3 regions of the Micromonospora sp. NPDC048986 genome follow, and region 1 is predicted to be linked to each of the others. Evidence: riboswitches for the same ligand, from Rfam matches in the RefSeq annotation. Region 1 holds a riboswitch; each other region holds the start of a gene.
What was found. A riboswitch is a leader RNA that binds a small molecule or an ion and turns the genes downstream of it on or off. The one in region 1 is predicted to bind S-adenosylmethionine.
Positions count from the first base shown of each region.

Region 2: it holds a riboswitch for S-adenosylmethionine, as region 1 does, so the genes downstream of both, thrC (threonine synthase) here and AB0B94_RS22755 (ABC transporter substrate-binding protein) in region 1, are expected to answer to the same signal.
Region 3: it holds a riboswitch for S-adenosylmethionine, as region 1 does, so the genes downstream of both, AB0B94_RS17235 (aminotransferase class V-fold PLP-dependent enzyme) here and AB0B94_RS22755 (ABC transporter substrate-binding protein) in region 1, are expected to answer to the same signal.

Region 1 is NZ_JBEZFJ010000011.1:169,889-174,909, reverse strand. Features, by position in the region: gene AB0B94_RS22760 (amino acid transporter) at 1-1,672, shown strand, start outside; SAM riboswitch class IV at 1,758-1,869, shown strand; gene AB0B94_RS22755 (ABC transporter substrate-binding protein) at 2,138-3,046, shown strand; gene AB0B94_RS22750 (amino acid ABC transporter permease) at 3,086-3,859, shown strand; gene AB0B94_RS22745 (amino acid ABC transporter ATP-binding protein) at 3,856-4,599, shown strand; gene AB0B94_RS22740 (Na+/H+ antiporter) at 4,607-5,021, opposite strand, start outside.
Region 2 is NZ_JBEZFJ010000007.1:339,565-344,585, reverse strand. Features, by position in the region: gene AB0B94_RS17345 (ABC transporter permease subunit) at 1-459, shown strand, start outside; gene AB0B94_RS17340 (DUF4232 domain-containing protein) at 449-1,051, opposite strand; gene AB0B94_RS17335 (DoxX family protein) at 1,320-1,775, shown strand; gene AB0B94_RS17330 (metalloregulator ArsR/SmtB family transcription factor) at 2,123-2,428, opposite strand; gene AB0B94_RS17325 (DMT family transporter) at 2,520-3,482, shown strand; SAM riboswitch class I at 3,550-3,685, shown strand; gene thrC (threonine synthase) at 3,696-4,982, shown strand.
Region 3 is NZ_JBEZFJ010000007.1:315,895-320,915, reverse strand. Features, by position in the region: gene AB0B94_RS17245 (metal-dependent phosphohydrolase) at 1-179, opposite strand, end outside; gene AB0B94_RS17240 (FUSC family protein) at 286-1,521, shown strand; gene AB0B94_RS17235 (aminotransferase class V-fold PLP-dependent enzyme) at 1,545-2,789, opposite strand; SAM riboswitch class IV at 2,860-2,980, opposite strand; gene AB0B94_RS17230 (PrsW family intramembrane metalloprotease) at 3,004-4,494, shown strand; gene AB0B94_RS17225 (hypothetical protein) at 4,519-4,686, opposite strand; gene AB0B94_RS17220 (co-chaperone GroES) at 4,780-5,021, opposite strand, start outside.

The sequences.
Region 1 (5,021 bases):
GCGGGTGGCGGTGGAGAGCCCGCACGGTGAGGGTTCCATCGCGATGCTGGTACGCCTGCTGAGCTACTGGCCGGGCAAGTTGCTGGTGCTGGTGCTGCTCGGTTTCGCGGCCACCGACTTCATCATCACCATCACCCTCTCGGCCGCCGACGCGACGGCGCACATCGACGAGAACCCGTTCTGGCCGAGCGGGCTCAAGGGTCACGAGGTGCTGGTCACGCTGCTGCTGCTGTCGCTGCTGGGCGCGGTGTTCCTCAAGGGATTCGCCGAGGCCATCGGGATCGCCGTCGTGCTGGTCGCGGTCTACCTGACGCTGAACGCCGTGGTGGTGGCCGACGCGCTGTGGCGGGTGGTGACGCACCCGAGCGCGGTAGGTGACTGGACCACCGCGCTGACCACCGGGCACGGTGATCCGTGGCTGGTGGTCGGGTTGTCGCTGCTGGTCTTTCCGAAGCTGGCGTTGGGCCTGTCCGGCTTCGAGACCGGGGTGGCGGTCATGCCGAGCGTACGGGGTGATCCGCAGGACTCGGAGGCCCAACCGCTGGGCCGGATCCGTGGCGCCCGCCGGCTGCTCACCACCGCGGCGGTGATCATGAGCGTCTTCCTGATCACCAGCAGTGTGACGACCACAGTGCTCATTCCGCCGGAGGCCTTCCAGCCGGGCGGGCCGGCGAACGGGCGCGCGCTGGCCTACCTGGCGCACGCCCACCTCGGCGAGGTGTTCGGCACCGTCTACGACCTGTCCACCATCGGAATTCTCTGGTTCGCCGGGGCATCCGCGATGGCTGGTCTGCTCAACCTCGTGCCGCGCTACCTGCCCCGTTACGGCATGGCGCCCACCTGGGCGCGAGCCGTCCGGCCGCTGGTGCTGGTCTTCACCGCCGTGGCGTTCCTGATCACGATCATCTTCGAGGCCAGCGTGGACGCGCAGGGCGGCGCGTACGCCACCGGGGTCCTGGTGTTGATCACCTCGGCCGCGACGGCGGTGACGCTCGCGGCGCTCCGGCAGCGTCAGCGCGGCCGCACCATCGCGTTCGGGGTCATCGCGGTGATTTTCGTCTACACCACGCTGGCGAACGTGGTGGAGCGCCCGAGCGGCGTCAAGATCGCGGGCTGTTTCATCGGCGGGATCATCCTGGTGTCGGCGCTGTCCCGGCTGATGCGGGCCTACGAGCTGCGCGTCGACCACGTCGAGCTGGACCACGCCGCGGCCCGGATGATCGACGAACGCGCCGGACGGCGGATCCGCCTCATCGCGCACGAACCCGACCGGCGCGACGAGGTGGAGTACCACGCGAAGCTGGCGCAGACCATGGCGGACAACGACTTTCCCGACGACAGCGACGTCATCTTCGTCGAGGTCACTGTCACCGACCCGTCCGACTTCGAGACCGAGCTGCTGGTCCGCGGCAGCGTGGTCGACGGCCGCTTCCCGGTGCTCAGCCTGGCCAGCTCGTCGGTGCCCACCGCGCTCGCCGCCCTGCTGCTGGAGATCCGTGACCGCAGCCGTCACCGCCCCCACATCTACTTCGAGTGGTCCGAGGGCGGCCCAACCCGCAACTTCCTGCGCTACCTGGCGTTCGGACAGGGCGCCATCGCCTCGGTGACCCGGGAGATCCTGCGCCGCCAGGAGCCCGACCCGCACCGTCGACCGCACGTGCACGCCGGCTGACCTGCGAGTCGACAGCCGTCGCGCACAGTGAGCGTGGTCATACCGACTGGACGATCCACCCGTTCGTGCTGCTAGCCTCGGCGCAGGTCATGAGCGCCAGCGCGAAGCCCCGGCTCGCTGGCCGGCAACCCTCCTCCGCGGTGGGGTGCCCCGGGTGAAGACCAGGCACCGGCAGGACGTCGGTGCAAGCGTGGCCTGGCACCCAGGTCAGCACAGACCCGGGAGAACCATGCGCATCCTCCGCACCACCCCACCGACCGACGTCGCGGACTCCCGCACCGGTCGACCCTCGCCCGCACTGATCCGGCGGCGGCACGTGGACATGATGCGAATGTGCAGCGCCGCCTGTCGTCGCGGCACCGCGCTCTAGCACCCCCTTCCCCAGCTCCTTTCCCACCGGTACGCCCATCGGGCGTGCCGTCGGTGGCGCACGTGCGCGCCCAGACACCACACTCGGAGACACCAGTGCGATTCCTTCCTGCCCTGACCCGTGCCGCCGCCCTGGGCGCGGCCACGATCCTGGCCGCCACCACCCTCACCGCCTGCGGCGACGACAGCTCGTCCGACGCCACCGCCAACCCGTACCGCCTGGCCCAGGCGGGTGTGCTGCGCGCCGGAACGCTTACCGACGCCCCGCCGAACGTGTACCTCAAGGACGGCAGGTTCACCGGCTTCGACAACGACCTGCTGACCGCCGTGGCCGGCAAGCTCGGCCTCACCGTCGAGTTCGTCGGCACCGACTTCTCCGCGCTGCTCAGCCAGGTGAACAACCGCAAGTTCGACGTGGGCAGCTCCTCCATCACCATCACCGAGGCCCGCAAGAAGACAGTCGACTTCGGCAACGGCTACGACTTCGGCTACTTCGGCCTGGACGTCCCGGCCGGCTCGCCGATCACCGGCTTCGACCAGCTCACCGGCAAGCGGGTCGTGGTGGTGCAGGGCACCGTCCAGGACGACTACGCCACCGGCAAGCAGCTCAACCCGGTGCGGGTGCCGGACTACAACGGTGCGATCAACCAGCTCAAGGCGGGCACCGCCGACGCCTGGATCGCGCCGGCGGAGATCGGCGAGAAGTCGGCCGCCGACAGCAACGGCAAGATCACCGTGGCGGCCAAGCAGCTCAGCCCGGCACCGACCGCGTACGCGGTGGCCAAGGGGAACGACAAGCTGCGCGAGGCGCTGAACAAGAGCCTCGACGAGGTCATCGCCGATGGCACCTGGAGCCGGTTGCAGGCGCAGTACTACCCGGGTCGGCCGATCCCGGCGGACTTCACACCGGGCAGCGGCACGGTGAAGGCCCCGTCCGCGTCGGCCACGCCGTCGGTGTCGGCTGTGCCGACGGGGCCGTCGGCGTCCGCGTCGACCGCTTCCTGAGCCGGTGACGAGCGAGCGGGGCGGTAGGAGGAGCGACCGATGGATCCGTTGAGCACCCTGTGGGAGACCTTCTTCGACGCCGACGCGATGCGCGAGGCGCTGCCCGAGATGCTGACCGTCGGGTTGCCCAACACGCTGATCCTGGCGGTCTCCGCCGCCCTGCTCGGCTCGGTGCTGGGCCTGCTGCTGGCCGTCGCGGGCATCTCCCGCAGCCGCTGGTTGCGCTGGCCGGCACGGGTCTACACCGACGTGTTCCGGGGGCTGCCGGCCGCGGCGACGATCCTGCTGATCGGCGTCGGGCTGGCCCCGCTGGGCATGCAGGTCTGGGGGCCGGATCCCTACCCGTTGGGCATCCTGGCGCTGTCGCTCATCGCCGCCGCGTACATCGGGGAGATCTTCCGCTCGGGCATCCAGTCGGTGGAGGCCGCCCAGTTGGAAGGTGCCCGGGCGCTCGGCTTCTCCTGGGCCGACTCGATGCGGCTGGTGATCATTCCGCAGGGCATCCGGCGGGTCTTGCCGGCCTGGGTGAACCAGCTCATCGCGCTGATCAAGGACTCCAGCCTGGTCTACTTCCTCGGCCTGGTGGCCAGCCAGCGGGAGCTGTTCCGGATCGGGCAGGACTACGCGGCCACCACCGGCAACGAGTCGGCACTGCTGCTGGCAGGGCTCTGCTACCTGGCGTTGACAGTTCCGCTGACGCACGTCGTCAACTGGATCGACAGGCGGCTGCGCAACGGTCGGCCGGCCACCGTGTCGACCGAAGAGGACGACGACATCCTGTCGTACGCCGCGACCCAAGGAGATCGGCGATGACCACCGCCACGACGACCTCGGTCAGCCTCGACGTACGCGACGTGCACCTCGCCTTCGGACCGAACCGGGTGCTGCGCGGCGTCGACCTCTCGGTGCCGCGGGGCGCGACGGCCTGCGTCATCGGGCCGTCCGGGTCTGGCAAGTCCACACTGCTGCGCACCATCAACCGGCTGATCGAACCGGACCGGGGCGACGTGCTGCTGGACGGGCGCAGCGTGCTGGGCGACGACCCGGACGTGTTGCGGCAGCGGGTGGGCATGGTGTTCCAGCAGTTCAACCTCTTTCCGCACATGAGCGTGCTGCGCAACGTCACGCTGGCGCTGCGCCGGCTGCGCAAGCTCGATGCGGACGAGGCGGAGACCGTCGCTCGGGCCCAGTTGGAGCTGGTGGGGCTGGCCGGCAAGGCGAACTCCCGCCCGGCGCAGCTCTCCGGTGGTCAACAGCAGCGGGTGGCGATCGCCCGCGCGCTGGCGCTGCGGCCCGAGGTGATGCTCTTCGACGAGGCCACCTCGGCGCTCGACCCGGAGTTGGTCAAGGGCGTCCTCGGGGTGATGGCCGACCTGTCCGCCGCCGGCATGACGATGGTGGTGGTGACCCACGAGATGGGCTTCGCCCGGCAGGTAGCCGACACCGTCGCCTTCATGGACCGGGGCGTGGTGCTGGAGGCCGGCCCACCCGAGGCGATCTTCGAGCGGGCCGAGCATCAGCGGCTTCGCCGGTTCCTCGACCAGGTGCTCTGAGCCTGGGTCACTCGTTGGGTCCTCGCCCCAGCAGCCGGATCTCCTCGTTGTCCAGCGCGGCCTGGAGTTCCTGGAGCACCAGGTCGTCGATCTCCCGGTTGTCGCGCAGTCGGGTGACCTCCCGCCTCTTGTGGGCGAGGACGCCGAGGCGCAGTCGGCGTTCCAGCCGGCGCTCCTCGGCGGTGTTCCCGCCGCTCTCGTTGAGGTCCGCCAGATGCCGCCGGTACTCGGCCTCCAGCCGACGCACCGAGTCATCCTGGGCACCGATCTCCGCAGCTACCCGCGGTAGGGCGGCCAGGCCCACCTCGGTGGCGCGCCGCCGGGCGTTGCGGGCCTCGTCGACGCGTTCCGGGTCGCCGCTCAGCCCGGCCCAGCGGACCACCAACGGCAGTGTGGTGCCCTGAAGCAGCATGATCAGGACG
Region 2 (5,021 bases), on a different contig from region 1:
GCGTACTCGGGACTGGCCCTGCTGCTGTTGGCCGGCACCGCGTTGCTGGCCGGCACCCTGCGTTACGGCTGGTCGCCGCTGCGCAGCACCGTCGCCGCCGAGCTGGAACCCACCGAGGGGCTGCTGCGGTTGCTGGCCGTGCTGGGCTACCTGGCTGTCGTACTGCTGGTGGTGGCCGGCCTGGCGTTCCTGCTGTCGGTGACCACGGACGCCGCGCTGGGCGCGGTGGGTGGTGCGGTTCTGCTCTGGATCCTGTCCAGCATCCTGGACCAGATCACCGCCCTGGGGGCGCTGCGCGACTTCCTGCCCACCCACTTCAGCACCGCCTGGCTGGGTCTGCTGTCGACGCCGGTGCAGACCGACGATGTGGTGCGCGGCTGCATCTCGGCGATCAGTTACGCGACGCTGTTCTGGGGGTTGGCGTTCTGGCGGTTCACCCGCAAGGACATCACGTCGTAGCCTTCCTCCAGGCGCTGACGCCGATCCGACCGGTGTTGCCGAGGTCGATCGGCCCGTCCGGGTCGACCTCCTCGGCCGGCTGCCCGGCGGCGGGAGCCACAGTCAGGAACTCGCCGTTGGTGGCGACCACCGTCGAGTCGGTGACCAGGTTGCGCCAGAGCACCACGGCGGTGGCCCGCTCCCCGGCGGCGAGGGTGACCTGCCGGGGTGGTTGGTCGAAGCCCGAGGTGATCTCCTTGGCGCCGTTGACCACGCGCAGCATCACCGGCTCACGTTCCTCGTCGAACACGTGCAGCACCGGGTAGCCGTTGAGCTGGTAGGGGTGCTCGCCGCAGTTGACCAGCTCGATGCCGAGGGCGCGCAGGCCCGAGGCGGCGTCCCCGCCGGTCGCCCGGATCCGGACGCCGGTCGGCGGGCACTCGGCCGTCGGCTCGGTGCTGGCGGACGGGCCCGCTTCCGCCCTCGCCGCGGGGGGCGGCTGGCTCGGGTCTCCGGCCTGGCCGCGGTGGTCACGGGTGCAGCCGCCCAGCACGAGAGCCATCGCGACAGTCGCCGTGACGCGTCGCTGTGCTGCCGTGTCGCGGGAGATCATCTGTTGATCCTCGCTTACCTGCGCAACACACCACCGCCCCGGCCCCGGCCCCGCGGCTCTCTCTGCGCCGCCACACGAACTGGTGCGGAGCCTCTCCCGGTTTCCCTTTGGAGCTGAATCGTTTGTGGCATCACGGCGGAGGGTGCGGGCACCCCTGGTGCACACCGTTTTCAGGAGGGATTTTCCCACCAGCAAGGAACTTATGATTTTCGATGCCCGCGTACTTCGGGATCGATGGGACCCATTCACACTCCTCGATGGAGGTGCCATGAACGTCTCTCGGCTCGGCGGGCCGACCCTGTCCCTGTTCCGCATCGTGATCGGCCTGCTGTTCACGTTGCACGGGCTGTCCTCGGTGTTCGGGTTGTTCGGCGGCAACCCGATGACTGGTAAGGCGGTACCGCTCGGCACCTGGCCGGGCTGGTGGGCTGCCTTGATCCAACTGGTCTGCGGTGTACTGGTGCTGGTCGGGCTCTTCACCCGACCCGCCGCGCTGCTCGCCTCCGGCTCGATGGCGTACGCCTACTTCGTCGTGCACCAGCCGGACGCTCTGCTGCCGCTGCACAACGGAGGCGAGCGGGCAGCGCTCTTCTGCTGGGCGTTCCTGCTGGTCGCTGCTCTCGGTCCGGGTGCCTGGGCGCTCGACACGCTGCTCGCGCGTCGCCGCGACATTCAGTCCGCGCCGGTGGCGCCGATGGCCGAGAGCGGCTCGATCGTCGTCTGACCGCACCCGTACCGCGTCGCCGGGGCCTCGACGAGGCGGCTCCGGCGACGCGCCGGCCAGAGCTCGTCCCCGCAGTGCTCCGCGAGGGCCACGCGCCGGCTCCCGGCTGTGCGTCGCGCGCCGGCTCCCGGCTGTGGCTCGCTCCTGGCTCTGCGTCCGCGCGCCGGCTCCCGGCTCTGCGTCGCTCCCGGCTCTGCGTCGCTCCCGGCTCTGCGTCCGCGCGCCGGCTCCCGGCGCTGCGCTGATGCCGTAAACGATTCAGCTCCATAGCGTGCGCGAGTGGCAGGTCTTACCCGCCCCGCGGCCGTGACCGGCGGCGACGCGGCGTAGGGGCCGAAGCGGGAGCGTCAGGCAGGCGGGCGCTGGGTGAGGACCGCGTCCAGCAGGCCGGGGTAGAGCTTGTCCAGCTCGTCCCTGCGGAGCCGGACCAGTCGGCTGGTGCCGGCGGCCCGGGTCCGGGTCAGGCCCGCCTCGCGCAGCACCTTGAGGTGGTGGCTGCGGGTCGCCTTGGAGACGCCGAAGTCGAAGCTGCCGCAGGCGGCCTCGCCGCCCTCGGCGAGCGCCCGGACGATCTGCAGCCGCACGTCGTCGGCGAGTGCGGCCAGCACGTTGGTGACCGGGACGGCGGTCAGGTCGGGTTCGTGCGGCTCCATGTGACCAGTGTAACCCTTGTTCGACAATAATCGAACAACACTCTAATGTCGGTGTCGTTGGTTCGACGATACTCGAACATTGGAGTTGCTGATGCGATCCCGCGCCACCGCGTACCCACTGGTCGCCGTGCTCGGTTGGGGCGTGATGTTCCCGATCCTGGCCAGCGCGCTCAACCGGGTCGACCCGCTCAACCTGACCACAGCGCGCTACCTGCTGGCCGCCGTCGTCCTGGTCGCCATCCTGCTGCTCCGCGAGGGTGCCGGCGCGTTTCGGCACGGAGGCCGGGCGCTGGAGGTGGTGGTGCTTGGAGTGGTCGGCTTCGCGGGCTTCAACCTGCTCACCAACCTGGCGCTCGAACACGCGGCCCCGCAGCAGATCTCGCTCTTCGTGGCCACCACGCCGGTGATCACCCAACTCGTGCGCTGGGCTCGCGACGGCGTACGCCCAAAGCCGCTGCTGCTGGCCCTCTCCCTGGTGGCGCTCCTCGGAGTCGGCCTGGTGATCACCCGCGGCAGCCTGGCCGGGCTGGGCCAGTTCGGTCTCGGCGGGCTGATGATGATCGGCGCGGTGCTGGGCTGGGGCATCTACACCCACGGTGCCAGCCGGTTCGGCGAATGGTCCCCGCTGCGCTTCACCACCCTCACCGCGCTCGCTGGCACTGCCGCCATGCTCGCCCTGAGCATCGGCGCCGACGCCGTCGGCTGGCAGCACGCGCCGGCCGCCGCCGACCTCGCGGCGGTCGCCCCGCAGTTGGCGTACGCCGTGCTGGTGGGCGCGGTGATCGCGGTCCTGGCCTGGAACACCGGCGTGCAGCGACTCGGCGCCGCCAACGCCGCGCTGTTCATGAACCTGGTCCCGGTGACCACCTTCGCTGTGCAGATCGCCCGCGGCTACCGCCCGGAGCCCGTCGAACTGGTCGGGGCGGCCATCACGATCGCCGCACTGATCGCCGCGAACCTCGCTGCCCGGCCCCGGACCACGCCGCTGCCCCGCCCGAGCGCTGTGACGGACCCGATCGCGGTGACCGACCCCGTGGCCGTGAGCGGCCGCTGACCCACTTCCTGGGATCTGCCCTGGAGGCCGGGCCCAGCTTTGCCTAGACTCGACCCCACAACTGAATACCTCATCCAGAGGGGCTGAGGGATACGGCCCGACGACGCCCCGGCAACCACCCCGCGCGCTCACCGCTGAGCGACCCGCGGGGCAGGTGCCAATTCCGTCCCCGCCGCACCGTGCGATGCGGGGAAAGATGAGAGGACTCTCGACATGACGTCGACGCTCGTCACCTCCGGCATTGACACCTCGGCCAGCCCCGCCCGCGCCCTGGTCTGTCGTGCCTGCTCGGCCCGCTACCCGCTCGCCGCCCAGCACGCCTGTTACGAGTGTTTCGGCCCGCTGGAGGTCGACTACGACACCGCCGCTCTGGCCACCGTCACCCGCGAGCAGATCGAGGCCGGCCCGAACAACATCTGGCGGTACGCCGCCCTGCTGCCCGCCGGTCAGGACCCGGCCAGCCGGGTCACCCTCGACCCGGGGCTGACCCCACTGGTGGCGGCCCCGCACCTCGCCGCCGAGCTGGGCATCACCGCGCCGCTGTGGGTCAAGGACGACAGCGCCAACCCCACCCACTCGTTCAAGGACCGGGTCGTCTCGGTGGCGCTCACCGCCGCCAAGGCGCTCGGCTTCACCCGGTTCGCCTGCGCGTCGACCGGCAACCTGGCCAACTCGGTGGCCGCCCACGCCGCCCGCGCCGGGGCGCCCTCGGTGGTCTTCATCCCCAGTGACCTGGAGCAGGGCAAGGTCATCACCACCGCCGTCTACGGCGGTGAGCTGGTCGCGATCGACGGTTCGTACGACGACGTCAACAGGCTCTGCGGTGAGCTGGTGGAGACCGACGAATTCGAGGACACCGCGTTCGTCAACGTGAACGTCCGGCCGTACTACGCGGAGGGCTCCAAGACCCTCGGCTACGAGGTGGCCGAGCAGCTCGGCTGGCGGATCCCGGCACAGGTGGTCATCCCGATGGCCAGCGGCGAGCTGCTCACCAAGATTGACAAGGCGTTCTCCGAGCTGGTGGAGATCGGCCTGGTCGAGGCGCCCGCCGACGGCTGGAAGGTCTTCGGCGCGCAGTCCGCCGGCTGCAACCCGATCGCCGTCGCCCTGCACGCCGAGACCGACACGATCGTCCCGGTCAAGCCCACCGGCATCGCCAAGTCGCTGAACATCGGCGACCCGGCGGCCGGCCTCTACGCCCTGGAGGCGGTCCGCCGCACCGGCGGCTGGATGGAGTACGTCGACGACGACGAGATCCGCGCCGGCATTCGCGATCTGGCCCGCACCACAGGGGTCTTCGCCGAAACCGCGGGTGGGGTCACGGTGGCCGTGCTGCGCAAGCTGGTCGAGTCCGGTCGGCTCGACCCGACGGCCGAGACCGTCGTGTTCAACACCGGCGAGGGCCTGAAGACCATCGACGCGGTGGCCGGCCAGGTCGGCCCGACCCACCACATCAAGCCCTCGCTGCGGGCCGCTCGCGACGCCGGCCTCCTCGGCTGACGGGCTCGCTCGGACCGAGGCGCGAGTCGATCACTCGGT
Region 3 (5,021 bases), on a different contig from region 1:
AGGTCGGCGTGCTGGTCCACCACATCGAGCACCGCCGTCAGGTGGGCCAGCGTGTGGTAGTGCCGGTGCGGCTCCCGCCACCGGACGATCACCTGCTCGCCGACCCGGGTGGTATCCGGATCGGGTCTCGCGCCGGCACCCCGGGCCGCCGCCCGCCATCGGTCCAACAGATCAACCACCGCCCGAGTCTGGCGCATCCTCCCTCGACGCGCCCGAAGGGAGGGTTCAGCGGGCCCACCACGGGTAGTCGCGCCCATGGCCGTGGCCCGGGACAAGCGACAGCCGATGGTGCGACGTACCGCGCTGCGCGACGGTTTGGTGGACATCGACGGCGCGCGGATCGCCGAGGCCACCGAACAGCTGCGCCACCGCAGCCGGGCCACCCTGCACGATCGGCTGCACCGGGTACGGATGGCCGGCGGACTCGCCGTGCAGGCCGGGCTGGCCGCCGGGCTCGCGTACCTGATCTCGCACAAGGTGCTCGGCAACCCGCAACCGGTCTTCGCGCCGATCTCCGCGGTCGGCACCCTTGCCGCGTCGGTCGGTCAGCGGTTCCGCCGGACCATCGAGCTGATCGTCGGGGTGGGGGTCGGGGTGGCCGTCGGCGACCTCCTGATCTACCTGCTCGGCACCGGGGCGTGGCAGCTCGGCCTGGTGGTCACGGTGGCGATCCTGCTCACCATCTTCGCCGGTGCGAGCGTGGCCATCGTCATCCAGGCGGCGGCCACGGCGGTGCTGATCGTGACGCTGAGCCCGTCGACCCAGAACCTGGAGATCCCCCGCTTCGTCGACGCGTTCCTCGGCGGTGGGATCGCGCTGCTGGTCACGGCTGTGTTGCTGCCACTGAACCCGCTTCGAGTAATCAACCGGGCCGCCCGCCCCGCCCTGGACCTGCTCGCCGCCCAGCTCGACGCCACAGCCGACGGGCTGCGCAACCGGGACCGCGCCACCATCCAGGGCGCACTGGAGAGGCTGCGCAACAACAAGGAGGAGTTGGCCACGTTGGGCGAGGCCATTGAGGGAGCGAAGGAGACCGCCACCCTCTCGCCGGCCCGCTGGCACCGCCGCGACGAACTGACCCACTACGCCGAGGCGGCCGACCCGATCGACCGGGCGATGCGCAACAGCGGCACGCTGATCCGCCGGTCCGTCACGTTGGTCGAGGACGAGGAACCGGTGCCCGATCCGATGCCGGACGCGATCGGGCACCTCGCCGAGTCGGTCCGGCTGCTCAAGCACGAGTTCGCCGCCGGTGAGGAGCCGGAGAAGGCCCGGGAACGGTCGCTGCGGGCGGTCAGCGAGGCCGGCCGGGCGTACGGCGACGGCGTGGGCTTCTCCGGCAGCGTGGTGATCGCCCAGATCCGCACCACAGCGAGCGATCTGCTGGTCGCCTCCGGGATCGAGCAGGAGGAGGCGAACCGGTGGATCCGCACCGCCTTCGGGGAGCAGGAGCGCCCGGTCGGTGAGCCCGCCGGGCCCGGCGAGACACCGAAGCCACCCACCGCCCCGCCGGTCGGCTGAGCGGCGACCACCGCCGGGCGGCCTCAGTCCAACTCGGCCAGGGCCGCGAGCAACCGGTCCACCTGAGCGGCGGTGCTGCCCAGCCCGATGCTGGCACGCAGCGCGGTGGGCGGCAGGTCCCGACGGCCGGTACGACCCGCCGCCTCGCCGAGCAGACGCTGGGCCAGCGGGTGGGCGCAGAACAACCCGTCCCGTACGCCGATGTGGTGCTCGGCGGCCAGCCGGGTGGCCACCTCGGTGGAGTCCCGGCCGGCGACCACGAACGAGACGATGCCGACCCGGGGCGCGTCCGGGCCGAAGGTGCGCAGCTCGACGACGTGTGGCAGGGCGGCGAGGCCGGTCCGTAGCCGGGTCAGCAGGGCCTGCTCGTGGGCGGCCAGCGCGCCCTGGTCCGCCTCGTCGAGGGCCCTGCACACCGCCGCCAGCGCGACCGCTCCGAGCAGGTTCGGGGTGCCGCCCTCGTGGCGGGCCGGGCCGGTCGCCCAGGTCACGTCGTGGGTGGCCGGCCCGACGTGGCTGGTGGCCCCACCACCGGCCAGGTAGGGCGGGGCGGCGTCCAGCCAGTCGGCCCGACCGATCAGCACGCCCGCGCCGAACGGCGCGTACAGCTTGTGGCCGGACACGGCCAGGTAGTCGACGTCGAGCGCGAGCAGGTCGACCGGGGCGTGCGGGGCGAGCTGCGCGGCGTCGAGCACGATCCGGGCACCGTGCCGGTGGGCCACCCGGGCCAGTTCGGCGACCGGCCACCGCTCACCTGTCACGTTGCTCGCACCGGTCACCGCCACCAGCACCGGCAACGCCGGGCTGCTGCCCCGGCGCAGCTCGGTGAGGGCGGCGGCGAGATCGCGTACCGCCCCGTCGCTGTCGCTGGGCACCGGCAGCCGCACCGACCCGCGCGGCCAGGGCAGCAGGTTGGCATGGTGTTCGGAGGCGAACGTGACAACGGTGGTGCCGGCCGGCACGGCCCGCGCCAGCAGGTTGAGCGCGTCGGTGGTGTTGCGGGTGAAGATCACATGATCGTCGGCGCGAGCGCCGAAGAAGTCGCCGATCGTCTGCCTTGCCTGCTCGTACGCGAGGGTGCAACGCCGCGACAGCGCTCCCGCTCCACGGTGCACGCTGGCGTACCAGGGCAGCAGCTCGGCCACCGCGTCGGCGGCGGCCCGCGCGCACGGCGCACTGGCCGCGTAGTCCAGGTTGATCTCGCCGGACACGCCGAGGACGTCGAGCGGCGCGGACGGCACCGACGGCACGGTGGGCAGGCTGGGCAGCGAGGGGACGAGAGTGACGGACACGCCGGAACCTCCGGGGTCAGGGACCCCGGGTGCGACATCGGGACGGGGTCCGCGCTTGCCCAGCACACCGATCGGGCTGGGCCCGGTCATCACCCGGGGCACCCCACCGCGAACTCGACGAGGGTTGCCGGCCAGCAAGCCGGGGCTTGACGCTGGCGCTCGTGACCTGCCGGCAGCATAGCTGCTACCGATGCGACCGAACCAGCCGGCGGCGGATGGCTACGCTGACCGCATGGCCGACACCCCACCCGGTTCACCGCTGCCGCAGTCGCCCGCCGCCCCGCCTGCGTCAGCCGTCCCGCCCATGGGTGAGACGCCCCGGATGCCGCTGCGCCGACTGGGCTGGCGGCGGTTCCTGGCGCTGGCCGGGGTGGTGCTGTTGATCGCGGCGTGCGCGGTCTTCATGGTCTTCACGCTCGGCCAGTCGCTCGGTGTGCAGGCCCTGCTGATCGGGGTGCTCGCCGCCATCCTGCCGGTGCCGGTGCTGGTCGCCTGCTTCCTCTGGCTGGACCGCTACGAACCGGAGCCGTTGAAGTATCTGATCTTCTGCTTCGCCTGGGGGGCGTTCGTCTCCACCGCCGCCTCGCTCACGGTCAACGACTTCGCGGCCAACCGCTTCGCCGACTGGGGCCTGCCGTCCGCGCTCACCGGGGTGCTGGTGGCGCCGTTCATCGAGGAGCTGACCAAGGCGCTGGGGCCGATCCTGCTGCTGGTGTTCCGTCGCCGCGAGTGGTCCGGGATCACCGACGGCCTGGTCTACTGCGGGCTCTCCGCGGTCGGTTTCGCGATGGTGGAGAACATCCTCTACCTGGGCGGGTTGGGGTACGCGGCCGGCGCCGACCGGTACGGCCCGGCCACCGGCATCCAGCAGGTCATCGCGATCTTCATTCTGCGGATCCTGCTGTTCGGGTTCGCCCATCCCCTTTTCACCTCGATGACCGGTGTGGGGTTGGGTATCGCCTCCCGGACGGCCGACCGGCGCATCCGGGTGCTCGCCCCGATCGCCGGCCTGCTGCTGGCGATGATGCTGCACGGCACGTGGAACCTGCTGCCCACGCTGACCCAGGCCACCGGCGAAGCCATGATCATGCTGTACGGCTTCCTGGGCCTCATGGTGCCGGTCTTCTTCGGCACCGTGGGGCTGGCGCTGTGGCTGCGCGCCTGGGAGGGGCGGCTCACCGAGCGGGTCCTGCCCGACTATGTACGCGCCGGCTGGCTCAGCCCACCCGAGGTGGCGGCCCTGAGCAGTCTCGGCCGACGGCACGCCGCCCGCAGTTGGGCGCGGCGGGTGGCCGGCGACGCCGGGGTGCGGTCGATGCGGGGTTACCAGTCCGCCGCGACCCGGCTGGCCCTGCTGCGCGACGGGGCGCTGCGCGGCCTGGACCGCAAACCCGCAGACCAGGAGCGAACCGTCCGCGAGGAGCGGGAGCTGCTGGAGGCGATCACCCAGTACCGGTCGTTCTTCGTGGGTCGGGACCCGCAGGCCCCGGCGGGGGTCTGGGACGGCAGCCGCTACCACCTGCGCTTCCCGGACGGCACGCGGCGCGCGGTGGATGCGCCGGACGAGCCGGTGGTGCCGATCCCGGTGGTGCTGGCTCCCGCCCCGGCTCCGGTGGGGTACACCCCGCCCGGCTGGCCCGCCCTGCGCCCGGCGTCGCCCTGGCCGCCGACGCACCAGTGAGAGCCGGCTGACCAGGAGTGCGGCTCAGGTCATCAGCGAGGTGAGGAAGTCACCGAGGCCCTGGAACATCGCGATCAGCGCGGCCCCGATCGCCCGGAACATCTGCGCGGCGCCGTCCGGCCGAAAGGCCATGAAGTAGATCAGGAACGCGACACTGCCCCAGGTCAACAGCTTCTTCACGAATACCGGCATCGTCCCTCCCCAGGGCCACGGTCGCCGGATGGCTTCCCGTCGTGCGGCTGGGCAAACGGTGCGCGACGGGGCCTGGTGGCCGGGGGAGGTGCGTCAGAGGTAGAGGCCGGTCGAGTCGTTCTCGATCCGCTCGGCGGCCACGGCGTGTACGTCCCGCTCCCGCAGCAGCACGTAACCGCGGCCGTGCAACTCGACCTCGGAGCGCTCGTCCGGGTCGAAGAGCACCCGGTCGCCGGAGACGATGGCGCGGACGTTCGGCCCCACGCCTACCGCCGTGGCCCAGGCGAGGCGCTTGCCGACGGCGGCGGTCGCCGGGATGACGATGCCAGCGGTGG